DNA from 4 places in the Marinobacter sp. LV10R510-11A genome. Region 1 is predicted to be linked to each of the others. Evidence: predicted binding sites of a transcription regulator. Region 1 holds the regulator's gene; each other region holds the start of a gene.
The links. The regulator FliA, encoded in region 1, starts transcription of late flagellar genes. The targets are predictions, from matches to a motif close to CTAAAGTTTNNNNNNNNNNNGCCGNTAA.

Region 2: motA (flagellar motor stator protein MotA) is a predicted target of FliA. The motif match lies at 1,545-1,572, and genes of this name have one in related genera.
Region 3: CPH80_RS04735 (methyl-accepting chemotaxis protein) is a predicted target of FliA. The motif match lies at 972-999, and genes of this name have one in related genera.
Region 4: CPH80_RS16835 (methyl-accepting chemotaxis protein) is a predicted target of FliA. The motif match lies at 1,510-1,537, and genes of this name have one in related genera.

The regions. Positions count from the first base shown of each region.
Region 1 is NZ_LT907980.1:354,613-360,255, forward strand. It holds gene flhA (flagellar biosynthesis protein FlhA) at 1-851, shown strand, start outside; gene flhF (flagellar biosynthesis protein FlhF) at 912-2,231, shown strand; gene CPH80_RS01810 (MinD/ParA family protein) at 2,304-3,116, shown strand; gene CPH80_RS01815 (RNA polymerase sigma factor FliA) at 3,146-3,889, shown strand; gene cheY (chemotaxis response regulator CheY) at 3,915-4,298, shown strand; gene CPH80_RS01825 (protein phosphatase CheZ) at 4,319-5,104, shown strand; gene CPH80_RS01830 (chemotaxis protein CheA) at 5,122-5,643, shown strand, end outside.
Region 2 is NZ_LT907980.1:4,286,514-4,292,156, reverse strand. It holds gene motB (flagellar motor protein MotB) at 1-639, opposite strand, end outside; gene motA (flagellar motor stator protein MotA) at 665-1,516, opposite strand; gene asd (archaetidylserine decarboxylase) at 1,715-2,572, shown strand; gene epmA (EF-P lysine aminoacylase EpmA) at 2,574-3,542, opposite strand; gene efp (elongation factor P) at 3,550-4,125, opposite strand; gene epmB (EF-P beta-lysylation protein EpmB) at 4,171-5,220, shown strand; gene CPH80_RS20665 (GTPase) at 5,447-5,643, shown strand, end outside.
Region 3 is NZ_LT907980.1:990,135-995,777, reverse strand. It holds gene CPH80_RS04735 (methyl-accepting chemotaxis protein) at 1-943, opposite strand, end outside; gene CPH80_RS04730 (bifunctional GNAT family N-acetyltransferase/carbon-nitrogen hydrolase family protein) at 1,059-2,579, shown strand; gene CPH80_RS04725 (hypothetical protein) at 2,720-3,118, shown strand; gene CPH80_RS04720 (helix-hairpin-helix domain-containing protein) at 3,160-3,801, shown strand; gene selD (selenide, water dikinase SelD) at 3,801-5,643, shown strand, end outside.
Region 4 is NZ_LT907980.1:3,492,000-3,497,642, forward strand. It holds gene CPH80_RS16835 (methyl-accepting chemotaxis protein) at 1-1,410, opposite strand, end outside; gene uvrD (DNA helicase II) at 1,652-3,817, shown strand; gene CPH80_RS16845 (DUF4123 domain-containing protein) at 4,011-4,355, shown strand; gene CPH80_RS16850 (alpha/beta hydrolase) at 4,356-5,643, shown strand, end outside.

The sequences.
Region 1 (5,643 bases):
GCATCACGTTGATGGGCGTAACCATCGCAGAGGCAGACATTCACCCCGACCGCGAGTTGGCAATCGACCCAGGCCAAGTGTTCGGAAAAATAGAAGGTATTGAAGGCAAGGACCCCGCCTTTGGTCTGGATGCGAGCTGGATTGAGCCAGAGAAAAAAGACCAAGCCCAAACGCTGGGTTATACGGTGGTGGATGCCAGCACCGTGGTGGCTACGCACCTGAACCAGGTACTGCAAAAACATGCTCATGAATTGTTGGGCCACGAAGAAGTTCAAAAATGGCTGGATCAGCTGGAAAAAGCTTCGCCTAAGCTGGCGGAAGAGCTGGTGCCAACCACGATGTCCATCAGCCTGCTGTTGAAGGTGCTGCAGAACCTGCTCAAAGAAGAGGTGCCCATTCGGGATATGCGCTCCATTGCCGAAGCCATGGTGAACGTGCACCCCAAGAGTCAGGACCCAAGGCTGCTGACCACTGTGGCGCGTCAGGCGCTGCGACGGATGATTATTCAGAGCATCTGTGGCAGTGATCCGGAGATACCTGTTATTACCTTAGATCCAGATCTGGAACAGTTATTGCTTAAGTCTGTTCAGCAGAGTCAACAATCTGGCGGCCAGGAGGATATAGGCATGGTTCTGGAGCCGAATATGGTGGAAAAGCTGCAGCGCTCTCTGCAAGACAGCGTTCAGCGCCAGGAAGTGCTTGGTAAACCCGCCATCCTGCTGGTATCTGGCCCCTTAAGGCCGGTGCTCGCAAAGTTTGCAAGTTTCGGTGTGGAGCGGCTGCACGTGCTCTCCTACCAGGAAATACCGGATAACAAGCAAATTACGATCGTGGCGTCCGTGGGCCAATAAGCACGCGGATGAAAGAACGGACAGCGCGGGTACAGCGTTGCCGGTGGAGGATGCAATATCATGAAAGTGAAACGTTTTTTTGCCAAAAGCATGGCCCAAGCACTGAAGCAAGTCAGTGAACAGATGGGTCCCGATGCTGTCATCCTTTCTAACCGCCGGGTAGACGATGGCGTTGAAATTGTTACGGCACTGGATTATGACGAAAATATGGCGCGGCAGAGTCTGGGCGAGGAGGCCAGCGAAGCCACCAATGGTGCTCGCCTTGCTGAAATGCAGGCAGAGCGTCACCGCCGGCTGGAAGATGAGCTAAGCCGCTCCCGTTCCCGCATTCGTGACGTGCGCGAAAATCGGGCCGAGCGAAGCCAGGGCTATTCTGAAGCGTCATTTGCAGATTTGCACCAAGCGGTGAATGGCAGTTTTGATGAGCCGGTTTCTTCTGGCGTCAGCAGTCATACAGACTATTCCGATGAGCTTGCTCGCATGCGTGCAGAAATCAGCTCATTGCGGGATCTCATGAGTGGCCAGCATAGTGAGCCAGCAAAAACCGGCGTCAGTGCGGTTCAGCAACGGCTAGCAGAACGGTTGCAAGAGTTTGGCCTGAGCTCGGAGTTGGCAGGCTCGCTTTCCCGTCGCCACAAGGGCGGAAAGCTGGATGATGGCTGGAAACAGTCCTTGAAAATGCTCGTCACCGGCTTACGCACGCCCCACCAAGAGTGGCTAGACGAAGGCGGTGTTTATGCGTTGGTCGGCCCCACGGGTTCCGGCAAGACCACCACAATTGGCAAGCTGGCCGCCCGTTATGTACTGAAGTACGGCGCCGATTCCGTGGCACTGGTCACCACAGACCGTTACCGGGTTGCGGCGCATGAGCAGCTTTTCGTGTTTGGTCGCATTCTGAACGTACCAGTTCGGGTGGTGGACGAAAGCAACACCCTGGATGATATTCTTGATGAGTTGTCGGACCGCCATCTGGTACTAATTGATACGGCAGGGCTAACCAGTTCTGACAAAGGCTATCAGGAGCAGCTGACAGAGCTGGCCCGCAGTCACCACAACGTGCGCACGCACCTAGTAGTTTCCGCAACCAGCCAGCCGCGTATTATGAAATCCGTCTGGCATTGCTATAAGATGGCTAATCTAACGGGCTGCGTGATAACGAAAATTGACGAAGGCCTAACTCTAGGCGAATCTCTGGGCTTTGTGATGGAAACCGGGTTGCCGGTGGCTTATTACACAGATGGGCAGAAGATCCCGGGAGATCTGCATCATGCTGAAGCTGTTCCGCTTGTACGCTTGGCGGTCGAGCGCCTGAAAATGCTTCAGCAACAGGCAGCTGCACAGAGAGTGCCTGGCACAGAGCGCCCGCGCGAAATGGCCTAAGGCTCTGAATATCGAAGTTATACCCGGCTATAAATGAAATCCGGCTAAACGTGGCAAGAGATAATAAATAGTATGAGCAAAGCACATCCGGTACAGGTAATAGCGGTTTCCGGCGGCAAAGGCGGGGTTGGCAAGAGTAATATTTCGGTCAACCTTGGCATCGCTCTGGCCCAGAAGGGTCGTCGTGTTGTTTTGCTCGATGCCGACCTTGGTCTTGGTAACCTTGATGTGCTGCTTGGCGTCACGGCTAACAACACCCTGCAGGATGTCCTAGCGGGCAAATGCGATCTCAGGGACGTTCTGGTGGATGGGCCGTGTGGCATCAAGATTGTTCCGGCTTCGTCCGGCACTCAGCGTATGACTCAGCTCAGCTCCATGGAACACGCGGGGCTGATCAACGCGTTCAGCGAACTGGGTGATCAAATCGATGTGTTGATTGTAGATACCGCTGCCGGTATTTCAGAGTCGGTTGTGAGCTTTCTGCGGGCCTCTCAAGAACTGCTGCTGGTGGTTTGCGATGAGCCAACATCCATTACCGACGCCTACGCCCTCATTAAATTGATGAATCGTGACTACGGCACCCACCGCTTCCGCATCCTTGCCAACCAGGTGGGCAATGAGCAGGAAGGCCGCCATCTATTTGAAAAACTTACCCGAGTGACTGAGCGCTTCCTAGATGTGGCATTACAGTATGTGGGTATGGTGCCTTACGACGAAGCTGTGAAGAAAGCGGTTCAGCGCCAGAGGGCGGTGCTGGATGCTTATCCCCGGGCCAAAGCCTCACTTGCGATCAAAGCGTTGGCTGACAAGGTTGAGAGCTGGCCGCTGCCTTCATCTCCCCGCGGACACTTAGAGTTTTTTGTGGAGCGGCTCGTCGAAGTCTGAAACGGATCCCGTCAAACAAAACCGGATGCATGACATTGGCGAAAAACCTGGGAATCTACCACCAGTCAGGCGTGAAAAGTCCCTCAGAGCTCATTGAGACGCACGCGCTCCTGGTCAAGAAAATTGCGCTCCATCTTTTGGCGCGGCTGCCGGCTTCGGTACAGCTAGACGACCTAATGCAGGCTGGAATGATCGGGCTGCTAGAAGCCGCCCAACGCTACAGCGCAACCAAAGGCGCAACCTTTGAAACCTATGCTGGCATACGCATTCGTGGTGCCATGGTGGATGAAATTCGTAAAGGCGACTGGGTCCCACGCTCCGTTCACCGGAATGCACGTCGTGTAGCCCGCGCTATCAAGGCTGTTGAGGATCGCGAAGGCCGTGAAGCCCAGGACGTAGAAGTGGCCGAAGAGCTCGACATGGAGCTTTCTGAATACCATGCCACTCTGTCCGATACTAACAGTGGGCGACTTTTTAGCCTTGATGAGCTCAATGAATCCGGAGAGCTGCCGATACAAGAATTAGAGACCAGTGATAATCCGTTGGATGACCTGTCTTCTGATGCATTTAGAAGCAGTCTAGCTGCCGCAATAGAGCAGCTTCCAGAGCGGGAAAAGCTTGTACTGAGCTTGTATTACCAGGAAGAACTGAACCTCAAGGAAATTGGCGCAGTGCTTGGCGTCAGTGAAAGCAGAGTCAGCCAGATACACAGCCAAGCGGCGTTGCGGCTGCGTGGCCGGCTTTCGGAATGGCGCAACGAAACTGACAGCTAACGGATGTTACTAACTGGAGGTCCCTTTGGACAAGAACATGAAAATTCTCATTGTGGACGACTTCTCCACAATGCGACGGATTATTAAGAACCTGCTCCGTGATCTGGGCTTCACCAACGTTGATGAAGCGGATGACGGCAATACCGCTTTGCCCATGCTTAAAAGCGGTAAGTACGATTTCTTGGTGACAGATTGGAACATGCCCGGAATGTCCGGTTTTGATCTGCTCAAAGCGGTGCGGGCTGATGAAAATCTGAAAACCCTCCCTGTCTTGATGGTTACCGCCGAAGCCAAACGCGATCAGATTGTGGCCGCTGCTCAAGCTGGCGTGAATGGCTATGTTGTAAAGCCTTTTACGGCCGCCGTTCTCAAAGATAAAATCGAGAAAATCTTTGAGCGAATCCAGTAAACAGCTATCGGACGGCTCGTATGAGTGATGACAAGAAAGACCACCGAGGTCTTGAGACAGAGGTAACTGAAAAGCTCCGGCAGCAGGCTGCAGAGCTCGTGAAAAGCGTTGAAAGCGGGGATTATGCCCGCTCCATGAGCCTGATCAATGAGCTGAGCGACGTCAGAGACCAAAGTCTTTATCGCGAAGTTGGCCGCCTGACCCGAACACTGCATGAGGCAATCCGCAACTTCCAGATAGTTCCGCGCAGCCAAGAGCAGAAAGAAGTTTTGTCGGTGATGACAGACGCGTCAGACAGGTTGGCATACGTTGTTCAAATGACTGGCCAGGCTGCCAATCGCACCATGGATCTGGTTGAAGAAAGCATGCCACTGGCCCACGTAGTGCGCGACGAAGCGACTTCATTAAGGGAAGAATGGCAGCGCCTGCGTCGTCGCGAGATGCAGCCAGCTGAATTCCGTGAACTTTATGGGCGTATCGACGCGTTTTTTCTGAGCGTCACTAAGGATGCGGACACTATTTACAGCAGCCTGTCCGAGATTCTGTTGGCGCAGGATTTCCAAGATCTGACAGGCCAAGTGATTCAGCGCGTTACTGCGCTGGTAAAAGAAGTGGAAGAGCAGATGCTCAGCCTAGTGGTCATGGCCAGCCATGTTGATCAGCTCACCGGCACGGTGCATCAGATTGATAGCCACGAAGTGTCTGCCGAGCAGGGTGTAGGGCCTCAGATGAAGGCTGAAGAGCGTGAAGATGTAGTCTCGGGACAAAACGACGTAGACGACCTGTTGTCCAGTCTCGGTTTCTGAATATATGAGGTTAACCCATGGCGTTTGATGCCGATGATGAGATCCTGCAGGACTTCCTTGTAGAAGCCGGGGAGATTATCGAGAAGCTGTCTGAACAGCTTGTTGATCTTGAACAACATCCGGATGACAGCGATCTGCTGAACGCCATATTTCGTGGGTTTCATACCGTAAAGGGTGGAGCAGGCTTTCTGCAGCTGGATGCGCTGGTTAGCTGCTGCCATTCAGCCGAGAACGTGTTCGACATCCTGCGCAATCATAAGCGTGCGGTGGATTCGGAGCTAATGGACGTTGTTCTGGAAGTTCTGGATCACGTGAAGGCTATGTTTGATCAGGTGCGTACTGGTGAAGAGCTTGTCGCCGCGCCTGACGAGTTGATTGCCGCATTAGATGCCCTTGCCCAGCCCCAGGCTGCCGCCGCTGAACCTACCGACACCCCTGAGCCAAGTGAAGATGCTCAGGACGGCGGCGATATTACCGACGACGAATTTGAGCAACTGCTGGATGCCCTCCATGGAGAAGCGCCTATTTCCGGGGCTGGC
Region 2 (5,643 bases), 500 kb from region 1:
CGCCGAAAGCTCCCAGTTCGTGTAACCAGGGCGGCCACCGAAAGGTGTGGCGTCCGTATGGCCCGTTATACTGAGCTTGTTGTCTACCGAACCAAGGGTTTTGGCCAGCTCGAACAGGATTTCCTGTGAGTAGTATTTAAGCTCCGCTTTGCCGCTATCGAACATGGGGCGGCCCGAGCGGTCGACTATCTGGATTCGCAGCCCTTCGTCCGTGATATCAATCAACAACTGGTCTTTGAACTCCTGCAGAGTTTCGTTTTCATCAATTCGTTGCTTCAACTCCTGAAACAACTTTTTCATGCGCCGCTGCTCAAGTGTATCGGACAGCGTATCGACCACGTCATCGCTAATAACCATCGGGTCTGATTCAATATCGGGGCTAGCTTCGCTAACGACGGAGGCGCTCCCCTCAAGGTCCACTGGGTTGGGTGAGCCGCCTTCGGTGAAGCCGACAGGGTCGCGGAAATAGCCTTCCACCGCTTTTTTCTGTTCCGGCGATGCGGTTGCAGTGAGCCAGAGCACGAGAAAGAACGCCATCATCGCCATTGCGAAGTCGGCAAAAGCCACTTTCCACGAGCCACCGTGATGGCCCGCAGCAACGACTTTTTTTCGCTTAATGATTATTGGCTGCTGTTCCACAAGTTTACTCCGGGTTCAGGTTGCGCTATTTGGCGCGCACGTGATCGTTCAATTCCTGAAAACCAGGCCGCTTGTCTGTGGGTAGCGCCTTGCGGCCAAATTCGATGGCCATCTGGGGAGCTTGCCCTGAAACCGTTGCTACAATTGCAGATTTAATGCACTCGTAAGCCTTGAGTTCGTATTTTGCGGCATGCTCCATGGCAATGGAGGTGGGCCCAACAAAGCCATAGCCCATCCAGATACCAAGAAACGTGCCCACTAGGGCCGCTGCCACGCTCATACCAATACGCTCTGGCCCTTCGCTCAAGAAATTCATGGTAACCACGATACCCAGTACCGCCGCCACAATACCCAGCCCCGGCAGGGCATCCGCAATTTTGTTCACGGCATGGGCGGGCTCTTCGAGCTCGTGCTGACGGCTGTCAATTTCGTTTTCCATCATGCCATCCAGCTCATGGGTTGCCATGTTTCCTGCGCTAATGATGCGCAGGTAGTCTGTAATGAAATCGAGCAACGCTTTGGATTTCATAATGGCCGGGTAACGGCTGAATATCTGGCTAGATTCCGGGTTATCGATATCCTCTTCGATGGACATAACGCCCTGCTTGCGCGATTTATCAAAAATCTCGTAGAGCAAGCTCAGCAAATCCATGTAGTAGGACTTATTGAACGGAGAGCCTGTCAGCAGGCGCAAAATACCGGAAAACACTTCTTTGACCATATGCAGCGGGTTGGCAATGATAAAAGAGCCGATGGCTGCGCCAAAGATGATGAGAAACTCGGTCGGTTGCCACAGCACCATCAGGTGACCGCCATGAAGTGCATAGCCACCCAAAACGCTGGCAACAACAATAATTGAGCCAATAATAAGTAACATGGGGAGAATATAAGCCTTTATATTGAGGTTATCGGCCGGTGCCGGACACGATCACGGGTTTTTCTGTTCTGATCATAGCAAGCCACTGCTGTATCCGCGAAGCTGTGAAACAATTTCTATACATACCAGCGTCTGGGCAACATTCTTACAACACTATTTGGTAAACTTCGCGCCTTTGAGCACAGAGGATCTCATTTAATGTTCGACAAGCTGTTTGTTCTGAGCCAGTACGTCACGCCACAGCTTGCGGTTTCCCGGGCTGCCGGCCGTCTGGCAGATAATGATCGCACCCCTGCGCTCAAAAACCGGGTAGTAAAGTGGTTCATAAAGCGCTACGGCGTTGATATGAGCGAAGCCGCAGAATCGGATCCGACCGCTTACTCCAGTTTCAACGCATTTTTTACCCGTGCACTTAAGCCAGGCATTCGGCCTATTGCTGAAGGCGACAATACTTTTGTGAGCCCCGTAGATGGCGCCATTAGCCAACTAGGCCAAGTATCCGGGGGCCGGGTATTCCAGGCAAAGGGTCAATCGTTCAGTTTGGTAGAATTTCTCGGTGGCGATACTGCACGGGCAGAGACTTTTTCGGAGGGTGAGTTTTCGACGGTTTATCTCTCTCCCAGTGACTATCATCGCATTCACATGCCTCTGGCAGGTACGCTTCGGGAAATGATTTATGTTCCCGGCAAGCTGTTTTCGGTCAATCCGGTTACGGTGGAGAATGTTCCAAATCTGTTCGCCCGTAATGAACGTGTTGTGTGTATTTTTGATACGGCGGCTGGCCCTATGGCGTTGGTTCTTGTGGGCGCGATGATTGTGGGTAGCGTTGAGACGCCTTGGGCGGGGATTGTGGCGCCCAATAGCAGTGGCGTTAAGGCGATTACCTATGAAGGCGAGAGTGCTCTTTCGTTTGCCAAAGGCGAGGAGATGGGGCGTTTCCGGCTTGGCTCTACGGTGGTGATGGTTATGCCTAAGGGTAGCGTTAGCTGGAATGCTGAGCAGATTGCTGGGAAGACGGTTCGCATGGGCGAGTCTTTTGGCCTGGTTGGCGCCTGATTCAGGCTCGCTCTAGTGGGAATGCTATGACATCTGCAATGTCACGGGTTCCCATTTTCAGCATCAGTAAACGATCAAGCCCCAAAGCCACCCCGGAGCAGCCTGGCAAGCCGTGCTCTATCGCGGCCAGGAAGGCTCCGTCTATGTTCATTTCGGGTTTTTTAGCGGCTCGGCGCAAGCGGTTGTCTGCTTCGAAGCGGGCTCGCTGTTCTTCGGCGCAGGTGAGTTCCCAGTAGCCGTTGCATAGTTCCAGACCGTCGATGTAGAGCTCGAACCTGTGCGCTACGTCGAAGCCGTCAACGTTGGTGATTCTGGCCAGGGAGGCTTGGGAGGCCGGATATTGGGTGATGAATATCGGGGCTTCAGTACCTAGGTTGGGTTCGACGGCGAAGCTCATTAGCAAGTCCAAGCAGCCGTCGCGGCTGAGGTCTTGTAGCTGTTCGGGTTCCAGCCATTGGCGACAGCGTTGGCGCAGGTCTTCTTTGGAGATGACAAACGGGTCTATGCCTGCCCAGTCGATCATTGCCTGGCGATAGCTTGTGGTCTTTGGTCTGGGGCAGTTGAGCCAGCCGCACACCAGGTCGGAGACTTCTGCCATCAGGGCTGTGTCGTCGAAGCCTATACGATACCACTCCAGCATGGAAAACTCTGGGTTGTGGCGGCGGCCGCGTTCGCCGTTTCGGAAGACTTTTGATATCTGGTAGATAGATCCTGCGCCTGCGGCCAATAGGCGTTTCATGTGGTACTCGGGAGAAGTTTGCAGCCAACCGCCTTCAACGCCCTGGGCGCTGACCTTTGCGGCGATGCCATCGAGGTTAGGATCTGTTACGCCGCAGCGTCCTAGTACAGGGGTTTCGACTTCCAGTACATCACGCTGTGCAAAAAAGCCGCGCACGAAGGCTGATTGTTGCGCGCGGCTTTTCAGGGCTGCCTGGGCGACAGCTGGTTGCCAGTCAGGCTGGTTTTTCATATCAAAATCAGCTGCTTTTTACTCGGTTTACGTACTCGCCAGAGCGGGTATCCACCTTAAGCACTTCGCCAATGGTGATAAACAGAGGTACGCTTACCACGGCGCCGGTAGACAAGGTTGCTGGCTTGGAGCCACCTTGGGCTGTATCGCCTTTCATACCTGGGTCGGTCTCAACCACTTCCAGCTCAACAAAGTTGGGCGGGGTGATGATCAGAGGCGCATCGTTGTATAGGGTTACGGTGTAAACATCTTGCTCTTTTAGCCACTTGAGCGCTTCGCTAACGGCCTTTGCATCGGCGGGATACTGCTCAAAAGAGCCGTCGGTGAGCATGAAGTGCCAAAATTCACCGTCGGTGTAGAGGTATTCCATGTCCTGTTCGACAACGTCTGCTGCTTCGAGGCTTTCGCCAGATTTGAAGGTACGCTCCCACTGTCGGTTGTTCATCAGGTTGCGTAGCTTAACGCGGTTAAACGCCTGGCCTTTACCTGGTTTTACGAATTCGTTCTCGAGCATGATACAAGGGTCGCCATCCAGCAAAACCTTGAGACCGCTGCGAAATTCGTTGCTAGAATATGAAGCCATGAAATGTCCACCTGCCAAAATGCTGTTTAAAATTCAAAGGCCGCTATGATACAGCGAAGCCCTGCCCATATAGAAGCCCAGCTTTCAGACGATGATAATCGGAGCTGGCAACAATTGCTTTCCGACTCGATAACCTCACCACAAGAGTTGCTTGCGCGGCTGGATCTACCTGCTGATAAGTGGCTGGCTGGGGCCGAAGCGGGGCACCGGTTGTTTCAAACCCGGGTTCCCGAGCCTTTTCTGGCACGCATGGAGAAAGGAAACGCCGCAGACCCTTTGCTGCGCCAGGTGCTGCCCTTAAACCTTGAGACAGGCGCTGCAGAGGGGTTTGTGACTGACCCGCTGGAGGAAGACGGCGCCATTGTGACCACGGGCCTGATTCGGAAATACCGCAGCCGTGCCCTGCTGATGGTCACCGGCCAGTGTGCGATTAACTGTCGCTACTGTTTTCGCCGGCACTTCCCCTACGATGAACAGCGCCTAGGCCCAGCCGACCGACAGCGGGTGCTGGATACGCTTGCGGCAAGCCCGGAAATCAATGAAGTTATTTTCAGCGGCGGCGATCCGTTGGCGGTCAGTGATCAATTGCTGTCCCAGTGGGCTTCGGCCATCAGCAACATCCCTCATATCCGCCGCATACGCCTGCATACCCGCCTTCCGGTGGTGATACCACAGCGAGTGTGTGATGCACTGCTGAAGTGGATCAGCAGCACACCAGTGCCAGTCGTGATGGTGTTGCACGTCAATCATCCGGCGGAAATTGATCATGCCACACGCCGAGCGCTAAACCGTCTTCGGTCAGCGGGCGTAACGCTGCTAAACCAGAGCGTGATTCTCAGGGGCGTAAATGATAATGCGGATGTGTTGGAGAATTTGAGCGAAACACTGTTTGAGGCGGGCGTTCTGCCCTACTACCTACACGCGTTCGATCCGGTCGCGGGCGCTCAGCACTTTGATGTTCCAGATAAAGAAGCCCTACTATTGGTTCAAGAACTGCTGTCCAGACTGCCGGGGTTTCTGGTTCCACGACTGGTTCGCGAGATTCCAGGAAAACCCGCAAAAACACCGATCGACCTTTTTTCTAATGATCTTTAAAGGCGTTTGCACCAAACTGGCCCAATATCACATGTCAAACATTGTCAACATATGACTTTCTAGCTTTCTTGTTCTGGTTTGCTATTTTAAAGTCCAGTACCGTCTATTTTGTAAAAATATGTATTCGCGGAGTCTTCCTGATCAACCGGCTTACTGCAGCGATATTTGCTGTGCCGGATGAGAGAGCCCGGAATACGAAACGTTGTCTTAATATTGGCGCATATTCATGGAAGGCACGATCCTGAAACCAGATCTACGTGTTCCCGAGCAGAAAATAGCAAGCTTGTCGTTCTGCGATACAACGCCAAAGGCCTTCAGGTCATGGACTAAACAGCTTCCTATGGCCAATATTGGCGAAGTATCGCGCCAGCTCTACCACGCGATCATTGAGCTCAATCAACTTTTTCTCGCGCCCCAAAACCG
Region 3 (5,643 bases), 640 kb from region 1:
AGCCAATATCAGCCATTGCTGCGTTCAGCCTACGAACCGGGCTCATCAGGGCGCGGATGCCGAAGTGAAGAACAACCAAGGAAACCAGAAGGCCGATCACAGCCATGATCACGCCAGTCAAGATGGCGCTGCGTACTGGGCCGTGTATTTTATCTTCGTTCACGAAAGTACCTAGGTACCAGTCCACACCCCGGGCTTGGCTGATGTTGTGAAAGCTGGCACTCCAAGGGACATCGTCCTGCTGGTAGCTATGTTCGCCCCCGTTCAGCTTCGGGGCTTCGCCGAGCAATGAATGGATGTTCTGCCCAATCAAGCTCTTTTGCGGGTGATAAAGCACAGTGCCTTTGTCACTAATAAGCGCTGCATAGCCGGTGCCAGCTAGATTAATCACAGACAGCATGTCATCGATGGTTTTCAGGGTGATATCAGCCCCTGCGACACCTAGGTATGAGCCACGCTTAATAGGTGCGAGAGTAGAAATGACGATCTTGCCGGTGCTGGCATCAAGGTAAGGCTCGGTAAAAGATGAGCGGCCGAGATCCATGGCCTTCTTGTACCAGGGGCGGCTGCGAGGGTCGTAATCCGATGGCAGGGAGGCTTCGTCGGCTTCTGTTTTCATGAGCATGTCGCCATTGTCGCGGCCGACATACACATCTTTAAAGCTACCGCCGGTCGAAATTGCCTGCAATAGTGTGCGCGCCTGCTCTTCGTCGGTGGTTGTTGTCAGTGCTTTGGCGGTGGCCTCGGTCATCATCAAGCGCGTATTGAGCCAATCGGCAATACTGGCCGTATTCTGTTCCGCAGTATTTTCAATCAACGCATCCACATACGTTTCTGTTGTGTTCTGCAAGCGCAGGTTGCCGGAAATGGTAAAGGCAGCCATCACCAGAATGAGCAGAACGCTGAAAGCGACCAACAGTTTTTTACCGAATGTAAGATGCACGACGAACCCCCGATTGTGATTTAATTGGTTTTCGGCTGCTTGTGCGAACTCTTTAATGCCTTCTGATAAACTTGAACGTATAAATTCATCTCACCGCCAAACAGGAGTCCGTTGAATGGCACATGAAGAACTGCATCTCAATCTACGCAACCTAACGCTTGATGATTACGAGCAGCTTCAAGTACTCATGGATCGCGTTTATGACGACATTGGCGGCGCCTGGCCGAGGGATACCATCAAGGCATTGGTTGAACAGTTCCCCGATGGACAGATCTGCATTGAGGATAAAGGCCAACTGGTTGCGGTAGCCCTCACCGTATCGGTCAAATATGAGCGGTTTAGTAACCCCCACACCTATGACGATCTAATTAAACGGAACGAACAAATTCGGCACAATCTAAAAGGTGACTCCCTCTATGGGTTGGATGTATTTATTCATCCCGATTATCGAGGCTACCGGCTTGGACGACGTTTGTATGAGGCCCGCAAGGAACTCTGTCGCTCGTTAAACCTGCGAGCCATCCTCGCGGGTGGTCGTATACCCGGCTACTTCAAGTATTCAGACCAGTATTCACCTGCCGAGTACATTGACCGGGTTGACCGCAGAGATATTTACGATCCGATTCTGAGCTTTCAACTCTCGAACGACTTTCAGGTCACCCGGCTGATGCACAAATACCTCCCGGAGGATGAAAAATCCCAGGGGTACGCAACTTTGCTGGAATGGCGGAATATTCTTTACACCCCGCCCTCCTCAGTCCTGAATGAAAAGAAAACCCAAGTTCGTATGGGCGCTGTTCAGTGGCAAATGCGTGAGTTTTCCTCCGTCGAAGAGGTGCTTGAACAAGTCGAGTATTTCGTTGACGCACTGTCTGATTACAAGAGCGATTTCGCCCTCTTTCCCGAGTTTTTCAACGCGCCGTTGATGGGCCTCACCGATCAGGTGGATCAAACTCGCGCCATTCGCTTCCTTGCCGGGTTTACCCAGCAATTCCGGGATCGCATGTCTGACATGGCCGTTAGCTACAATATCAACATCATAACCGGCTCCATGCCTCTACTTGAGAACGACCGAGTCTACAATGTGTCTTACCTGTGCCATCGCGATGGCCGTGTGGACGAACAGCGTAAGATCCACATTACGCCCCACGAGCGCCGTGACTGGGTGGTAGAAGGCGGCAACAAATTTGAAGTCTTTGAAACAGATGCGGGACGCGTCGCAATTCTTATCTGCTACGACATCGAATTTCCCGAACTGGGGCGGATTGCGGCCAGTAAAGGTGTGGATATCATTTGTGTGCCCTTCTGGACCGACACCAAAAACAGTTATTTGCGGGTTCGTCACTGTGCCCAAGCACGTGCCATTGAAAACGAATGCTACGTGGTGATCACCGGCAGCGTAGGGAACTTACCGAAAGTAGAAAACCTCGACATACAATACGCTCAATCATCAGCGTTCTCACCGTCTGACTTTTCGTTCCCCCACGATGCCGTGCTGGCAGAAACAACGCCTAACACAGAGATGATCATGTTCTCGGATATGGATCTGGAAAAACTCACGTTGGTTCGCAACGAAGGCTCCGTAACCAACCTAAAAGACCGTCGAATTGATATGTACCAAATTATCACTACATAGACATTGAAGAGCTGCCTCAAAAAGTTACCGTATGGCACTGATGGCGTTGCGGAACTTTTAATCAGCGTCTATTGTTTAACCAATAGCTCAATGAGTAGCTTAATCAATATCAAGCCAGCCCAAGCAGAGACTTTGTATTCATGAAGGAAGCGTTACCCGATCTTGTAGCCCGTTTCAAAGTTCGGCAGGGCCTGTTCCGTAAGGAGCGGGTTCATGCCGAAATTTTTGAGCTGGACTCCTACGGTTGCGTTATGAAAACGGACAAAATGTTCAATCCTGGCGATACCATCGTTCTGGATCTGATCATGGATATGCCGTTCGATAAAATTCGTGCCGAGAACCTGACTGGGCTGGTCACCGAACGTAGAAAGCACTGTAGCAACTTCTTCTACTCCATTGATTTTGCAGATCTTAAATCTGATGGCGATACAGATTTAGAAGAAAAACTACGCCGTATCAGAGAAGTACTTTCCAAAAAGCAGTCGCTAAAATCCCGTCGTTCCTCAGGTTCCATGCCGGGTTTCCGGCAGATTGCCTGATCACTATTTTCCGTTCTATTTGCCTGCAAGGAGACAATTCCATGGCGAAAAAACCTAACTCGAACGTTGATAAGATCGTAAAAAAGGTCAACAAGGAATTTGAGAAAACGTCATCTCAGATCGAAAGCCTGATCAATGATGCGATGAAACAATTTGATACCTTGCAACACCAGGTTCAAGACCCGGTTCGCAAGCTTCTGAAAGAAATCGATGAGCTCCGCGAGCGTGAAATGAAACGCTTTACCGACGAGTTTGAGCGCCGCTTGGATGAGTTCCACGAACTGCAATCCAGCATACTTGAACGCTTGGGTGTAGCCTCTAGGGAAGACATTCGTAAAGCGGAAAAGGAAAGCAAAAAAGAACTCAAAAAATCGCCTGCACCTGCTGCAAGTAAATCTGCCAAGAAGCCTGCCGCAAAAAAAGCAGCACCCAAGAAAGCAGCTGCCAAAAAGCCTGCAACAAAGAAAGTACCTGCTGCTAAGGCAAAAAATGCCGTCGACAGAAGTGATCTTACTTCAGTGAAAGGCATAGGGCCGGCTACGGCTAAAAAGATGAAGGATGCAGGGATTGCTTCCATCGATCAGATTGCCAACCCGTCGGCAGAAGATCAGGAAAAACTGAATGCTTTCTCTAACATCAAGGGATTTGACCAACTCACAGCCGAAGCTAAGAAAATTAACTGATGCGAACGCCTGACCAGCCTGTTTTACGGGACATTGTTCTGATCGGCGGCGGGCACAGCCACGTTGGGGTACTCAAACGGTTTGCAATGAAACCGGTGCCCGGCGTGCGTCTGACCCTCATCTGCCGCGATACACACACACCCTACTCCGGAATGCTGCCAGGCTATGTGGCAGGACATTACAGCTACGATGATGTGCACATCGACCTGAGCCGCCTGGCGGAGTTTGCCGGCGCGCGCTTTTACCGTGCTGAAGCCACAGGCATTGATCGCGACAACAAGCGCGTGACCTGCAAAGGCCGGCCGGATGTGCCCTACGACATACTGTCGATCAATATCGGTTCATCTCCCAGAGTAAATGACGTTGAAGGTGCCGCACAATTTGCGGTGCCGGTAAAGCCAATTACGGGTTTCAATAACCGGTGGCTTGCCCTGCTCTCACGTATTGAGAATCACGAAGGGCCACTCACCGTGGGCGTTGTAGGCGCTGGTGCGGGCGGTGTAGAGCTTACGCTGGCTATGCAGTATCGCCTTAAAAACGAGCTGGAGCAGCGTGGCCGGGATTCCGACCAGCTGCACTTCCACTTGTTTGATGCTGCCGATGAAATTCTTCCCACTCACAACGCCAAGGTGCGGGAAGTTTTCCAGAAAACGCTTTCTGAGCGCGGGGTAAAACTTCATCTTGGCTCGCCGGTAGAAAAAGTCGGTGAAGGGCTGTTGCGCACGGCTTCTGGAGACACGCTGCAAGCGGACGAAGTTCTTTGGGTAACCAGAGCGGGTGGCCCAGCCTGGCTGGAGGAAACCGGCCTGGCGTTGGATGACGGGCTGTTCCTGCGGGTGCGGGACACGCTGCAGGTTGAAAACGACGACAGTATTTTTGCTGCGGGCGATATTGCCAACGTAACCAATCACCCCCGGGAAAAAGCCGGTGTGTTTGCGGTGCGCCAAGGGCCACCTTTGGCGGATAACCTCAAGCGCATGGCTTTAGGCAAAGCGCCGAAAGATTTCCACCCCCAGAAAAAATGGCTGGCGTTGATCAGTACTGGTGATAAATACGCTGTCGCCTCTCGCGGCGATGTGCAGTTTGATGGCGCCATAGTTTGGCGCTGGAAGGACTGGATCGACCGCCGGTTTATGGATAGATTCACCGACCTACCGCCCATGGACGATGGGGCTGCCCTACCCGATACAGCGGCAGCACAGAATCCAGAGGAAGCGTCTCAGGCCATTTCTGCCGTTGCCATGCGCTGCGGTGGCTGTGGCGCCAAGGTGGGCAGTACCGTGCTTTCACGAGCCTTGGGAGAACTAAGGCCCATTGAACGGGACGACATTCTTATCGGCCTGCACGCGCCCGATGACGCTGCTGTTTTGCGGGTGCCACCCGGAAAGGCTGTGGTGCATACCGTCGACTTCTTTCGGGCGTTTATTGATGACCCCTATACGTTTGGCCGAGTTGCGGCTAACCACAGCCTAGGCGATGTTTTCGCCATGGGCGCTGAAGCACAAAGTGCGACCGCTGTGGCTACGATTCCTTACGGTATCGAATCCAAAGTGGAAGACGTGCTTTACCAGATGATGTCTGGTGCAGTAGACGTGCTAAATGAAGCTGGTTGCGCGCTGGTGGGTGGCCATACGGGCGAAGGCAAAGAGCTTGCGTTAGGTTTTGCGGTTAATGGCCTGATCGATCCTGATCAAGTGATGAGCAAAGGTGGCCTGCGGGCCGGCGATGTACTTATCCTCACTAAGCCGATCGGTACCGGAACGCTGTTTGCCGCGCACGCGCGCTTGGCTGCCAAAGGCCGCTGGATTGATTCCGCTCTGGCCTCCATGGTTCAGTCGAACA
Region 4 (5,643 bases), 1.3 Mb from region 1:
CTGCACGTTCTGCAGAATGCGGGAAAGTATTTCACCGGATTCGGTGGTTGCTTCTACGCCTTCGTGGGCCTTGTTAACACTGGATTTCATGGACGTGACCGCAGAAGACGAAAGCTTGGAGAGCTCTGAAATCACGCCTTGGATTTCTTCTGTTGCTTTGTGGGTGCGTACAGCCAGCCCCCGCACTTCATCAGCAACCACCGCGAAGCCGCGACCATGTTCGCCGGCACGGGCGGCTTCAATGGCAGCGTTCAAAGCCAGCAAGTTTGTTTGTTCTGCGACGGTTTGTATGGTGTCTAGCAGGCCGCCTACGCGTGCCGAGAACTCGTCAAACTGATTGACCAGGCCCGCGGTATTCTCGATCTCATGTACCAGCTCACGGATGGTTGACACATTATTCTGAACTTTTTCTTGGCCAGACTGGGCAAAGCGGGCAGCGTCCTGGGTTTGATCCGATGCGCTGGAGGCAAATCCGGCTACTTCTTCAACGCTTTTTACCAGCTCATCTACAGAGTTGCGGGTTGAGGAAATGGCCTGTGCCTGGCTGCTGATGCGTTTCAGGTTTGCCTGGCTGGCGTTGGTCAGGTGGCCAGTGGCCGTGTTGAGGCTGCTCACGTCGTCGCTGATGGTGGCAAACGATTTGTGAAGCTTGGCGACGAACAGATTGAACTGGTCAACCAGCTCCCGGAGTTCGTCCCTGCCTTCGTAGTTCAGGCGTTGGGTCAGGTCACCTTCGCCGGAGGCCATGTTTTTCAGGGAATCGATAATTTGCGTAAGACTTGAGGATATAGAACGCCCGATCACCAAGCTGATGGCGATCAGTACAATAATGGTAACAACCAAGATGATCAGGGCCAGCGTCTGGGCGTTGCTTGAGGCTTCAACGGTTTCTGAAATAGCACTTTGAAACTTGGCCCGGTTGGTTTCCAGCATGGTTTTTAGCCCGGCCTGAAGCTGTTCAAGGCGTTCGGCATTGCGTGCGGCATCGTCGCCGATACGGCTGAAGTCGGCAGTGCCATTAATAATGGTGGTCGCCATGCGGGTGGCATTGTCGTAGTAGTTGTCCAGATCACGGCTAAGCTTTCGGATGGTGTCGGCTTGGGCGGGGCTCAGCTCAGCGATCTTCTTCATGTTGGTCGCAATGGTGTCGCGATAGGCTCGGGTTGCCTCAAGCTGCTGATCGTCGCCCGTGGTAACCGCGCCACTGATCTGCTGCTCCATCAACTTTAACTGACCTTCGTTGATTGTGGTCAGTTCCAGAGTTGGATAGAGGCGATCTTTTACCTCACTCAGGCGCTCAGAGTTGGATCGCTCCGTCATAAACGCAAAACCCTGACTGATCAGGAAGGCGAGAATGGCGATACTGACAAGCAGACCAAGCTTTTGTGAAATCTTTAGTGATGACAGCATAATCTTTCCCTGAGGGGCATAGCCCAAGTGTGCGGGGCGAGTGTATAAGGCATTGTTAGCAAGCGAAACGGACGTTATGTTTCGTACTGTTATGTTCTGTTATCGGCTGATTTTGCAGTAACTTTATAGTCATGTGTACGCATAGCGCGCAATCGCCGTAAGGGATCAGGGCAGGGCAGGGCCTGAGTTGTTATAATCTACGGCCTGAATTTCCAATTCACCGGACTACAGTGATTTCTCAATGGATGTCTCTCACATTATTGATTCCCTGAATGACGCCCAACGCGAGGCAGTTACGGCACAGAACGACCACTTACTGGTTCTGGCCGGTGCCGGAAGTGGTAAAACCCGGGTGCTGGTGCACCGGATTGCTTGGCTGATGCAGGTGGATCGAGTTCCGCCTACAGGGATTCTCGCGGTTACCTTTACCAACAAGGCATCCAAGGAGATGCGTTATCGCATCGAGCAGATGATGGACATCCCCACTCGGGGCCTTTGGTTCGGTACGTTTCATGGTATCGCCCATCGTTTGTTGAGAGCGCACTGGAAGGATGCCGGGTTGCCGGAGAATTTTCAGGTTCTGGACAGCGATGATCAGCTTCGGATGGTCAAGCGGGTAATGCGGGAGGCGCAGATTGATGAGAGCCAGTTCCCGCCTAGGCAGGCCCAGTGGTTTATCAGCAGCCAGAAAGATGAAGGCTTGCGGGCAGACCATATTCAGGAAAACCCAGGGGATCATTTCACCTCCACCATGGTGAGGGTGTACCGCCGTTACGAGCAGCTCTGCCAGCAGAGCGGGCTGGTGGATTTCGGCGAGCTATTGCTGCGTTCCCACGAGCTATGGCTACACCGGCCGCAGTTGCTGGCGCATTATCAGCAGCGCTTTCAGCATATTTTGGTGGACGAGTTTCAGGACACCAACACAATTCAGTATGCCTGGCTGCAAGTGCTGGCCGGTAACCGTGTTCCGCTGACGGTGGTGGGCGACGACGACCAGTCTATTTACGGTTGGCGCGGTGCAAAAGTAGAGAATATCCAGCAATACCAGCGCGACTTTCCCAATGCCCGCTTAGTGCGGCTGGAACAGAATTACCGCTCAACAAAGCTGATTCTGAAAGCCGCAAACTCGGTCATCGCCAACAACCAAGGCCGGCTGGGTAAAGAGCTTTGGACGGATGGAGAAGAAGGCGAGCCAATCAACCTGTACGCGGCATTTAATGAACAGGATGAGGCCAATTACATTGCTGACAGCATTTCCGGGTGGGTTAATGAGGGCAATCTGCGCAGCGAATCCGCCATCCTGTACCGCTCCAACGCACAGTCTCGGGTACTGGAAGAGTCCTTGATGCGCCAAGGTATTCCATATCGCGTATACGGTGGCCTGCGCTTTTACGACCGGCAGGAAATCCGCAACGCGCTGGCCTATCTGCGGCTGGTGCATTATCGCCGGGACGACGCAGCCTTCGAGCGCGTGGTAAACCTGCCCACCCGGGGTATCGGCGCCAAAAGCCTGGCCGAGATCCGCGAATACGCAAGCAACCAGAGTATCTCCCTGTGGGAGTCATCTGAGCGGTTGCTGGAGGCCGGCCAGGTGAAGGGACGAGCAAAAACCGGTTTGCAGTCGTTCATTACTATTATTGAAGAGCTATCCGCCTCGGCGGAAGACGCGTCTCTTCACGGTCTTATGAAGCAAACCATCGAAGCCAGTGGCCTGAAGGACTACCACGCCAATGAAAAAGGCGAGAAGGCTCAACAAAAAGTTGAAAACCTGGAAGAGCTGGTTAGCGCACTGACCGATTATGCAGTAGAAGAAGGTGTCGATCCGCTCTCAGAATTCATTGCCCAGGCAGCCCTAGATGCCGGTGAATCCCAAGCGGAAGATCACGAAGACAGCGTACAACTTATGACCCTGCACTCTGCCAAGGGCTTGGAATTCCCGCTTGTATTCCTTGCCGGTGTTGAGGAAGGGCTTTTCCCCCACAGCATGTCGTTGGAAGAACCGGGGCGCATGGAGGAAGAGCGCCGGCTGGCCTATGTGGGCATCACCCGCGCCATGAAAAAGCTGGTGATCACTTACGCCGAATCCCGAAGGTTGTACGGCCAAGAGAAATTTAACGCACTCTCCCGGTTTGTGCGGGAAATCCCTGGCGACTGTCTGCAGGAAGTGCGATTACGCAACACTGTAACTCGCCCGGCAATGCTCGAACGGCCCAATGAGGGTCTGTTCAGCCAGGATTCTGCGAAGCAATCCGGTTTCAGTCTGGGCCAGCGAGTTCGGCATCCAAAATTTGGAGAGGGTGTTGTAATGAACGCCGAGGGCAGCGGTCATCACACGCGGATACAGGTGAATTTTGATGAAGGGGCAAAGTGGCTGGTGTTGGCCTATGCGCCGTTGGAGGCTTGCTAGGAGTCTGCGCGGTGGAAGTGTTTTGAGCCAGATACTGCCCCCGGCGAGTCTGACCACAAAGCTCATCCACCTCTTTTTTCAGTACGCCATTTCTGAACTTTGGTTCTGAAAAATCAGGTGGGTGACAGTGTTTCCGCATTCGGCTACTATCACCCTGCATTTTCTGGTCATCTAAGGATAGATGAAGGCAGCCATGACGGATTCCACAGCCCTGAGCCAGAAGGCTCACACAACCACGTCGTTTTACCAGCACGCAGATCCATCGAGCGAAGAAGCCTGCGGGTATCTGGTTGATCAGGCAAAGCACCCTGAGGTGTTGCGCCTATTGTTTGAGCACGACCCAGTACCCATTTACGACTTGCCGTATATTTACTCAGAATACCGAGAACAAGCCTTTGATGGCCCGCTGATCATCCAGCCCACTACGGCCCAGAGTGAAGAATGGCTCCAGACCGTACGCAGAACAAGGCAGGGAGCCTACTGGTTCGACACACTGAAAGTGCTTGCAACACTATCGCATTCACAGGATGGAACCTGAATGATACCCACTAGCAATCTGCCCTTCTCACCCAGCACAGCGCCTCTCGGGGCCCACGGCGCGCCCGTTTGCAAGCACGAAACCGCAAACGTGCTGTTGCGCCGCTCCGACAACCTCAGACGACCGAGGGCTTTTATCAATGCCGGTAAAATCGAGGATGAGAGCGGTAAGGTCGTAACCGCCGATCTGCAGGATGGCACAGAACATACGCCAGACAATGCAGAAGCCCGCTTCACCAAGCTCGTGACAGGCAACGCGAAGTGGTTTTGGCCTGAGGAGCCGGAGGGGGAGCATTTGATCGGGTTCGACACCGTGAGTGAACAGCGCCGTTTCGCCCCCGGCCAGCACCTCGACGAAGGCATAGAGCTCACCGTCATCCAAGGCGAACGCGAAGCAACGGCGATACACCTGCCACCACCGGTGATTATTAACCTGCGCGACGCAGCGCCCGCCTCTGAAGACTTGCTGACGGACGAACAGCTGGATTATTTCAGGGCAAACGGGAATAACGCGCTCATCTACATACACGGCTACAACGTGCCCCAGGGCGAATGGGGGCAATTCCTGAACCGCAAAGATAGCCAAAAAAGATATGGTGGCCATGGACCAACGCCCACCAACGCCTGGCACCCAAATAAAGCCACCACATGGCAGGATGCCGAAGCCCTGTCGGACACCAGCGCCACCCCACCGAAAGAAGATCAATTGAATGGCGCAGGCGCCCACAACTGGGCGATTCATATGGAGTACCAGTTGAACCGCGCAGCGGGTTTCGACGGCGAGAACTGGATGCCCTATAGCCGCATCATCAACATTTCCTGGCCGGGGGATACCGGTTCCACCGACTTTATGCAGGCGGAGCTAAATGCCATGACAGTGGGGCGGCGCCTGGCTCCGCTATTGCTGCAACTGGCAGAGGCAGGTATTGCCATCAACCTGATTTCCCACTCTCTCGGTGCCCGGGTGGCACTCACCGCCCTGAACATTCTGGGCACTATCGGGAAGAGCAATCTGGTCGATCACCTGTTTCTCTGGCAACCCGCCGTTGCCGATAACGCACTTACCAACGACAGCAGCCGTGATGTACACCCTTTGGGGCTGGGTGTGTTTCCTTCAGCCCACAGCGCGGCCCGCAAAATCGTGGTACTGCATTCCCGTGGAGACGGCATCCTCGGATCCGCAGACTATCAAGATCTGTCGCGGAAAGTTCCGTCCCCCGGACCTGGATCTTTTGCAAAGCTTATAAAAGAAGTCACATGGAATCTCGTAACCGCAGAGGACACCATGG